3 regions of the Colwellia sp. M166 genome follow, and region 3 is predicted to be linked to each of the others. Evidence: predicted binding sites of a transcription regulator. Region 3 holds the regulator's gene; each other region holds the start of a gene.
What was found. The regulator FNR, encoded in region 3, switches genes on or off when oxygen is low (the NO sensors DNR and NnrR bind a similar motif). The targets are predictions, from matches to a motif close to TTGATCTAGATCAA.

Region 1 (2,275 bases), 1.2 Mb from region 3:
AAGACCAAATGTAGTTAATAAAACTGTCAAACTCCTGTTGAATTGCGATAAAGCACTTTGCATTATTGACTGTCGCGGCAATCTTACCTTTATGGCGAATAATTCCAGCATCTAGCACTAAACGAGCTTCATCTTCAGAAGTGAATTTTGCAACTTTATCGACATCAAAATTGGCAAAGGCTTTTCTGTAGCCATCACGTCTTTTTAAAATTGTGTACCAGCTTAATCCTGCTTGCGCAGATTCAAGCACAAGGTATTCAAACATTTTATTATCATCTAGTACGGGTACGCCCCATTCTTCATCATGATAAGCAACATAATCTGGCTTTGATGTATCAAGCCATGGGCAACGGCAAGGTTTTTTTTCACTCACAAACTTTCCTTAAATGTAAAAACTGACAGTATTTGTTTAAATAAATGGCAAATTGTTGATTTTTTTAGCAAACAAACTTTTTTATAGAATAAATGCTTTACAAGACAATATCGAGTCTTTAATATTCGCCTCGTTCTGAAGCAGCAATGCTTTTTAACTTCAGGTGAGATGGCTGAGTGGTCGAAAGCACCGGTCTTGAAAACCGGCAAGGGTTTGTAGCCCTTCTAGAGTTCAAATCTCTATCTCACCGCCACATTCAGAAAAGCCCGTTACGAAAGTGACGGGCTTTTTGCTATCTGAGCGTTTATTTTAGAAAGAGGTTTGTAGCGCTAAACCTTCGAGTAGAGTTCAAATCTCTATCTCACTGCCACATTAAGAAAAGCCCGTTACGAAAGTGACGGGCTTTTTGCTATCTGAGCGTTTATTTTAGAAAGAGGTTTGTAGCGCTAAACCTTCGAGTAGAGTTCAAAGCTCTATCTCACCGCCACATTAAATAGAAGCCCGTTAATCAAAAGATTGACAGGCTTTTTGCTTACTGAATATAAAAAATATTATTAATGGGAATGCAAAATATCCGATCTCAACAGTGAATGTTGTTGATTAAGGTCAAGTGAAATCTAGAAAATATGACTATTGATATTCAGTCGAGTTACATCAGTAGTAAGATAACGGCCTTTATTTCAAAACTAAGTTGTTACCATGATAGAAGATCTAAATAGCCGCTACGGCTTAACTCCTGTGCATAGCGAAGTTGTCGAAGCATGCAAAATTGTTAAACCATGCCATGCCTTAGATATGGGCTGTTCAAATGGTCGTAATGCTCTGTATCTCAGCCAACTCGGGTTTAATGTTACCGCGATAGACACCAATGCAGGGGCTATTGATATGCTGCAAAGTATTAGTCTTGAACAAAATATGAATAATATTAAGCCGCAGGTGTACGATATTAATAATGCAAGCCTTAGTGAAGACTATGGTTTTATTTCCTGTACCGTAACGTTAATGTTTATCGACCCATCTCGTGTTGATGACGTTATAGCTGATATCCAAAAGCGAACGCTGTCTGGAGGCTATAACTTAATTGTATGCGCCATGAGCACTGAAGAGCACCCATGCCCAGTACGCTTTCCATTTACCCTAAAAACGGGGCAATTACGTGAAGCTTATGATGGTTGGGAATTTATTAAGTACAATGAAGATGTTGGTACTATGCATAATGGGGCAAAATTACAGTTTGCGACTATGTTAGCGCGAAAACCTGACTAAAAAACTAATTGCCAGTATCTACAAATATAACCGTGCTATGGCCACATATTTACTGAGACAAAAGCCAAATACCTAGAATTAAAAGTAGATAATTCATTACTTTTAAAAACAGTTGTTTATCTAAATGTTGATTAATTTTAACCCCTAGCCAATTACCTAGGAACGCTAAAGGAAAAAAAGCCAGTGCGGTTAATATCGTATCAAGTGATAGTAGCCCTAAAGAAACAACAGCGATTAATTTAACAATGTTCATGATGGCAAAAAAGGCGGCTGCGGTTGCAACAAATTTCGTTTGCGCTAAACCTATAGCGGTAAAGTAGATGATTAAGGGCGGGCCGCCGGCGTGAACTAATGTACTGGTTATGCCTGACGTTGCAGACATAACATACGCGCCGAAGCGATTATTAACCAAGCTGAGTTGCCGTTTTTTAAAGCCCATATTTTTAACCGCAAAGGCAATACAAATAAAGGCGATAAAAAAACGTAGATGATCTGCGTTAACAAAGTCCATCAGTAAATTAGCGCAGACAATACCGATAATGGCGCCGGGTATTAACTTGGCCAATAGCGCTTTGTCCCACTTTTTCCAAAAAATTTTTACGCTCATCATATCTGCGATAATCAGCAAGGGTAGCA
Region 2 (2,275 bases), 2.4 Mb from region 3:
ACGCAAGATTCAGCAATGAAGATCCATCAACGTTTATCTGTCATGCTAGAAACCATAGAGCAATGGGTGGCATTGATGCTGAAAAATAAAGAGGAAGCACAGTTATGCGTTGAAATAGCTGAAGGCTCCAATCAAAAAATTGCTGATGTTGTTGACCGTGTGCAAAAAGTTGCTGATGTTGCGAATCAAATAGCAACAGCAACTGAACAACAAAGCGTTACCTCAGTTACTATCAATGAATATGTTATCGACGTGCAACAAGCCATCGAGCGCACTTGGCAGCAAACCGATATTGTTACCGATGAAATGCTCATGCTATCAGCTAGCGTTGACAATATTACTAATGTTGCCAGCACCTTTGTTCCGCCAAGTAAATAGTAAAAATGCACAAATAAGCTGTGCTATGCAAGCAGATTGTTTAATCACCTCAACTTGCGAGCCGCAAGTTGAGGTGATTACGGGTAAGCATTAAAACTTTAAATGCACAAGCTGTCGCGTTCAATGTCATCTTTTACGAGATTAATTTACCGTACATTGAGCAACCGTTGTTGACTCCTGTTCATATTTCACACCGATATAATAACCAGATTAAAATTCATTAGCGCAATATAAAGCACTTATAAAATCACTATCAAAAATCATTTAAAAGACATTTAAATACCGACTTAAGTAACTTTACTTTACGTCTCCCACCTATCAAGAAGCAATTTTAGTCACTGTATTTGATCAAGATCACTTACAAGTTATAAAATACAAAAACACTACATATTGTGCTAAACATTGATCAAGATGCACATATATGTATTTCTAACTTGTGCGTAACATAATTTTATTTATCATAAATAAACCAAGTAACTCGATAATAAAAATTATTAGCCATGATTGTACCTAAAACTGATAGCGATAAAAAAATTGCAGCTAAAGCAAATTCATCACAAGATAAAGCTGACAAACAACCTGAACTACAAGCGGCTTCACTCGATATATGGGATAAAAAGTATCGACTAAAAGATAAACACGGTAACAACCAAGAAGCCTGCGTAAATGAAACATTCATACGCATTGCCAAAGCTTTAGCTGATATCGAAGTTAAAGATCAAACACAATGGCAAGAAAAATTTCTTTGGGCTATGCAATCTGGCGCTTACCCAGCAGGTCGTATTATTTCTAATGCCGGTGCAGCAAAATTTAAACCCGCAACATCTACCATCAATTGTACGGTATCGGGCACCATCGAAGATTCAATGACTGGTATTTTACAACAAGTACATCAGGCGGGTTTAACGCTAAAAGCCGGTTGTGGTATCGGGTATGAATTCTCGACTTTAAGACCTAGTGGCGCTTATGTCGCAGGTGCTGGTGCAACAACATCCGGTCCTTTGTCGTTTATGGATATATACGACAAAATGTGTTTCACCGTAAGCTCAGCTGGCGGCAGGCGCGGTGCTCAAATGGGTGTATTTGATATCTCTCACCCTGATGTCAAAGACTTTATTCTCGCCAAACGCGAAGATGGCCGTTTACGCCAATTTAACTTATCTTTATTGATCAGTGATGATTTTATCAGTGCGGTAAAAAATAATAGCGATTGGCCATTAAACTTTCCATTAACTTATAAAGAAGTCCTCGCAGATAATATAGAGCTCAATGATAGCTCAACCGTGCTTTTTAAAGAAAATCACTATCATGCCGACTTTATTAAACAGCACGATTACATTCTAAACGAACAAGGGCAAATTGCCTGTCGAATTTATCAACATATTCCAGCACAACGTCTGTGGGATATGATCATGAGTAATACTTTTGATTATGCTGAGCCCGGCTTTATCCTAATTGACCATGCCAATGAGATGAATAACAACTGGTTTTGTGAACAACTGCGTGCGAGTAATCCTTGCGGTGAACAAATATTACCACCACATGGAGCATGTTTGCTTGGTTCAATCAATTTAGTGAAGTTTGTCGAGCAAGCATTTTCTAATAAGGCAGAATTTAATTGGCAGAAATTTAAAAAAGTCATCCGCATATTTACTCGTATGCTAGATAATGTTGTAGAAATAAATGGTTTGCCACTGGCTGAGCAACGACTAGAGATTGAAAGCAAACGCCGACATGGCATGGGTTATCTCGGGTTAGGCTCAGCTTTAACCTTACTTAAAATACCTTATAATAGCCCAGAAGCCGTTGCATTTACCGAAGAGGTATCAAAAATTCTCGCCATTACGGGTTGGCAAGAAGCGCTTAAACTTGCAAAAGAGAAAGGCCCTGCCCCGAT
Region 3 (2,275 bases):
ATGGCGGTAATTGGCATGTCTGCCAGTTCAATACTCGTAGTGAGTAACTCTTTAAGGTTGTTAAAAAAATGAGTGTGATTTATGTTCTAATTCCCATTGCAATTTTACTTACCATTATCGGTATTTACCTATTTTTTTGGGCCGTCAAAACCGAGCAATTTGATGACTTGGAAAAGCAAGGCATGAGTATTTTATTTGATGATGACAATGATAAAGCCGCTAAGGATAATAACAAAAGCTCAACAGCAACAAATTGCGTACCTAATGAAAATAAAGTGCAGAAAGACAAAATAGTAATAAGTAATCAGGTTAAAAAGTAGTTTTATGAGCCTTGATTTTTTTTCTGCTTTTATTATTGGCTTGCTGGGCTCAGGGCATTGTGTGGTGATGTGTGGTGGTATCAGTACTATGCTAACCACCGCGATATCAGATGCCTCTCAACAGAAAAAATACGTTATTATCTTTGCCTATAATTTTGGCCGTATTGCTTCTTATAGTGTGATTGGTGCTCTAGTCGCCTTCACCAGCTCAATGGCAACAAAAGAAATTGGTTTGCCTGTTTCATTACTGAAAACCATTGCGGGTATTTTCCTTATCCTATTAGGTTTATATCTAGGACAATGGTTAATGTGGTTAAGTCATGTTGAGCATTTAGGCAAAAACCTTTGGCGTCATATCTCACCAAAAACAAAAAAATTCATTCCGATTAAAAATATTAACAGCGCTTTCGCTTTAGGCGCATTATGGGGCTGGCTACCCTGCGGGCTAGTGTATTCAACTCTAACTTGGGCTTTGGCTAGTGCCGATGCAATTAATGGCGCTCTGATCATGTTTTTCTTTGGACTTGGCACTTTACCTGCTTTACTTTCAGTATCATTAGGCACAATCAGCATTAAGTCATTGCTGAGTAATGCATTATTCAGGAAGTTAGCCGCCATTTCAGTTATTTTTTATGGCTTTTACACTATACTTATTGCATATTTATAATACATCTAATATGATCCTAGTCATTAAAAAGCCAAAAAAAGCTATAGGTTATTATGAGTCAAAAATCATGCACAGGTCAGCAACATATTCACTGTCAAAATTGCAGTATCAGCGAACTATGCTTGCCATTTTCTCTTAATGATAAAGAGCTCGATACGCTCGACAATATCATCGACCGTAAACGACCTATTCATAAAGGTGAGCAAATCTTCAATGATGGTCAGCCTATGCACGCCCTTTATGCTATTCGTTCAGGTACATTTAAAACCTATACCGTCAACGAACAAGGTGAAGAGCAAATTACTGGCTTTCATTTAGCTGGCGACTTACTTGGCTTTGATGCGATCGCAGAATCAGAGCATCCAAGTTTTGCTAAGGCTTTAGAAACCTCTATGGTTTGTGAAATTCCTTATAACACCCTCGACGCTCTGTCTAATACGATGCCAAAATTAAAGAAACAAATTTTGCGTATGATGAGTACAGAAATTCGTGAAGATCAAGAAATGTTAACCTTACTGAATCGGAAGAATGCTGAGCAACGCTTAGCAACATTTATCAGTGCATTAAGCAGTCGTTATCATGCTCGTGGCTTATCAGCTTCTGAGTTTCGTTTATCAATGACTCGCAGTGATATTGGCAATTATATTGGTTTAACCGTTGAAACGATTAGCCGTCTGCTTAATCGCTTCCATAAGAATGGCTTAATTCAAGTCGATGGTAAGTTAATTATTATTCTAGATATTAATAAATTAAACGAGTGCGCAGCACTCTAATTTAATTTTCTCACCTAACATCATAAACTTCCTTATTCAGGTATTTCACGCTATGCTTAGCGTGAAATACCATTTATATTTGACACGATAATAATTTGATTTAAAACAACTATTATTGTTACAAAGTAGACTATTGTTATAAGTACAGTAGGTAATTGATAAAGGAATTAACTATGGAAAAGTATCAAAAAATACTCGCGGTTGTTGATCCAACAACTGAAGATCAAAAAGCGTTAAAACGTGCCATCGAACTTGCACGTAAAACCGGCGCTAGCATTACCGCATTTTTGACCATATATGATTTTTCTTATGAAATGACTACCATGCTATCAAGCGATGAGCGTGAAGCCATGCGTCAATCGGTAATAAATGACAGAACACAATGGTTACAATCCATTCTTTCAGAACTCAATACCGGCGAAATCAGTATTGACTGTCAAGTTATTTGGCATAACCGCCCATTTGAGCAAATCATTAACCAAGTTTTAAAACATGGCTATGACATAGTTATTAAA

Region 1: tehB (tellurite resistance methyltransferase TehB) is a predicted target of FNR. The motif match lies at 970-983, and genes of this name have one in related genera.
Region 2: FGD67_RS08330 (adenosylcobalamin-dependent ribonucleoside-diphosphate reductase) is a predicted target of FNR. The motif match lies at 723-736, and genes of this name have one in related genera.

What each region holds. Positions count from the first base shown of each region.
Region 1 covers NZ_CP040755.1:653,117-655,391, reverse strand. Annotated here, with positions in the region: gene FGD67_RS03030 (DNA-3-methyladenine glycosylase I) at 1-373, opposite strand, end outside; tRNA gene FGD67_RS03025 (tRNA-Ser) at 536-626, shown strand; gene tehB (tellurite resistance methyltransferase TehB) at 1,073-1,639, shown strand; gene FGD67_RS03015 (sulfite exporter TauE/SafE family protein) at 1,689-2,275, opposite strand, start outside.
Region 2 covers NZ_CP040755.1:1,836,716-1,838,990, forward strand. Annotated here, with positions in the region: gene FGD67_RS08325 (methyl-accepting chemotaxis protein) at 1-378, shown strand, start outside; gene FGD67_RS08330 (adenosylcobalamin-dependent ribonucleoside-diphosphate reductase) at 879-2,275, shown strand, end outside.
Region 3 covers NZ_CP040755.1:4,275,360-4,277,634, reverse strand. Annotated here, with positions in the region: gene FGD67_RS19335 (heavy metal translocating P-type ATPase) at 1-72, shown strand, start outside; gene ccoS (cbb3-type cytochrome oxidase assembly protein CcoS) at 69-320, shown strand; gene FGD67_RS19325 (sulfite exporter TauE/SafE family protein) at 325-987, shown strand; gene fnr (fumarate/nitrate reduction transcriptional regulator Fnr) at 1,041-1,760, shown strand; gene uspE (universal stress protein UspE) at 1,934-2,275, shown strand, end outside.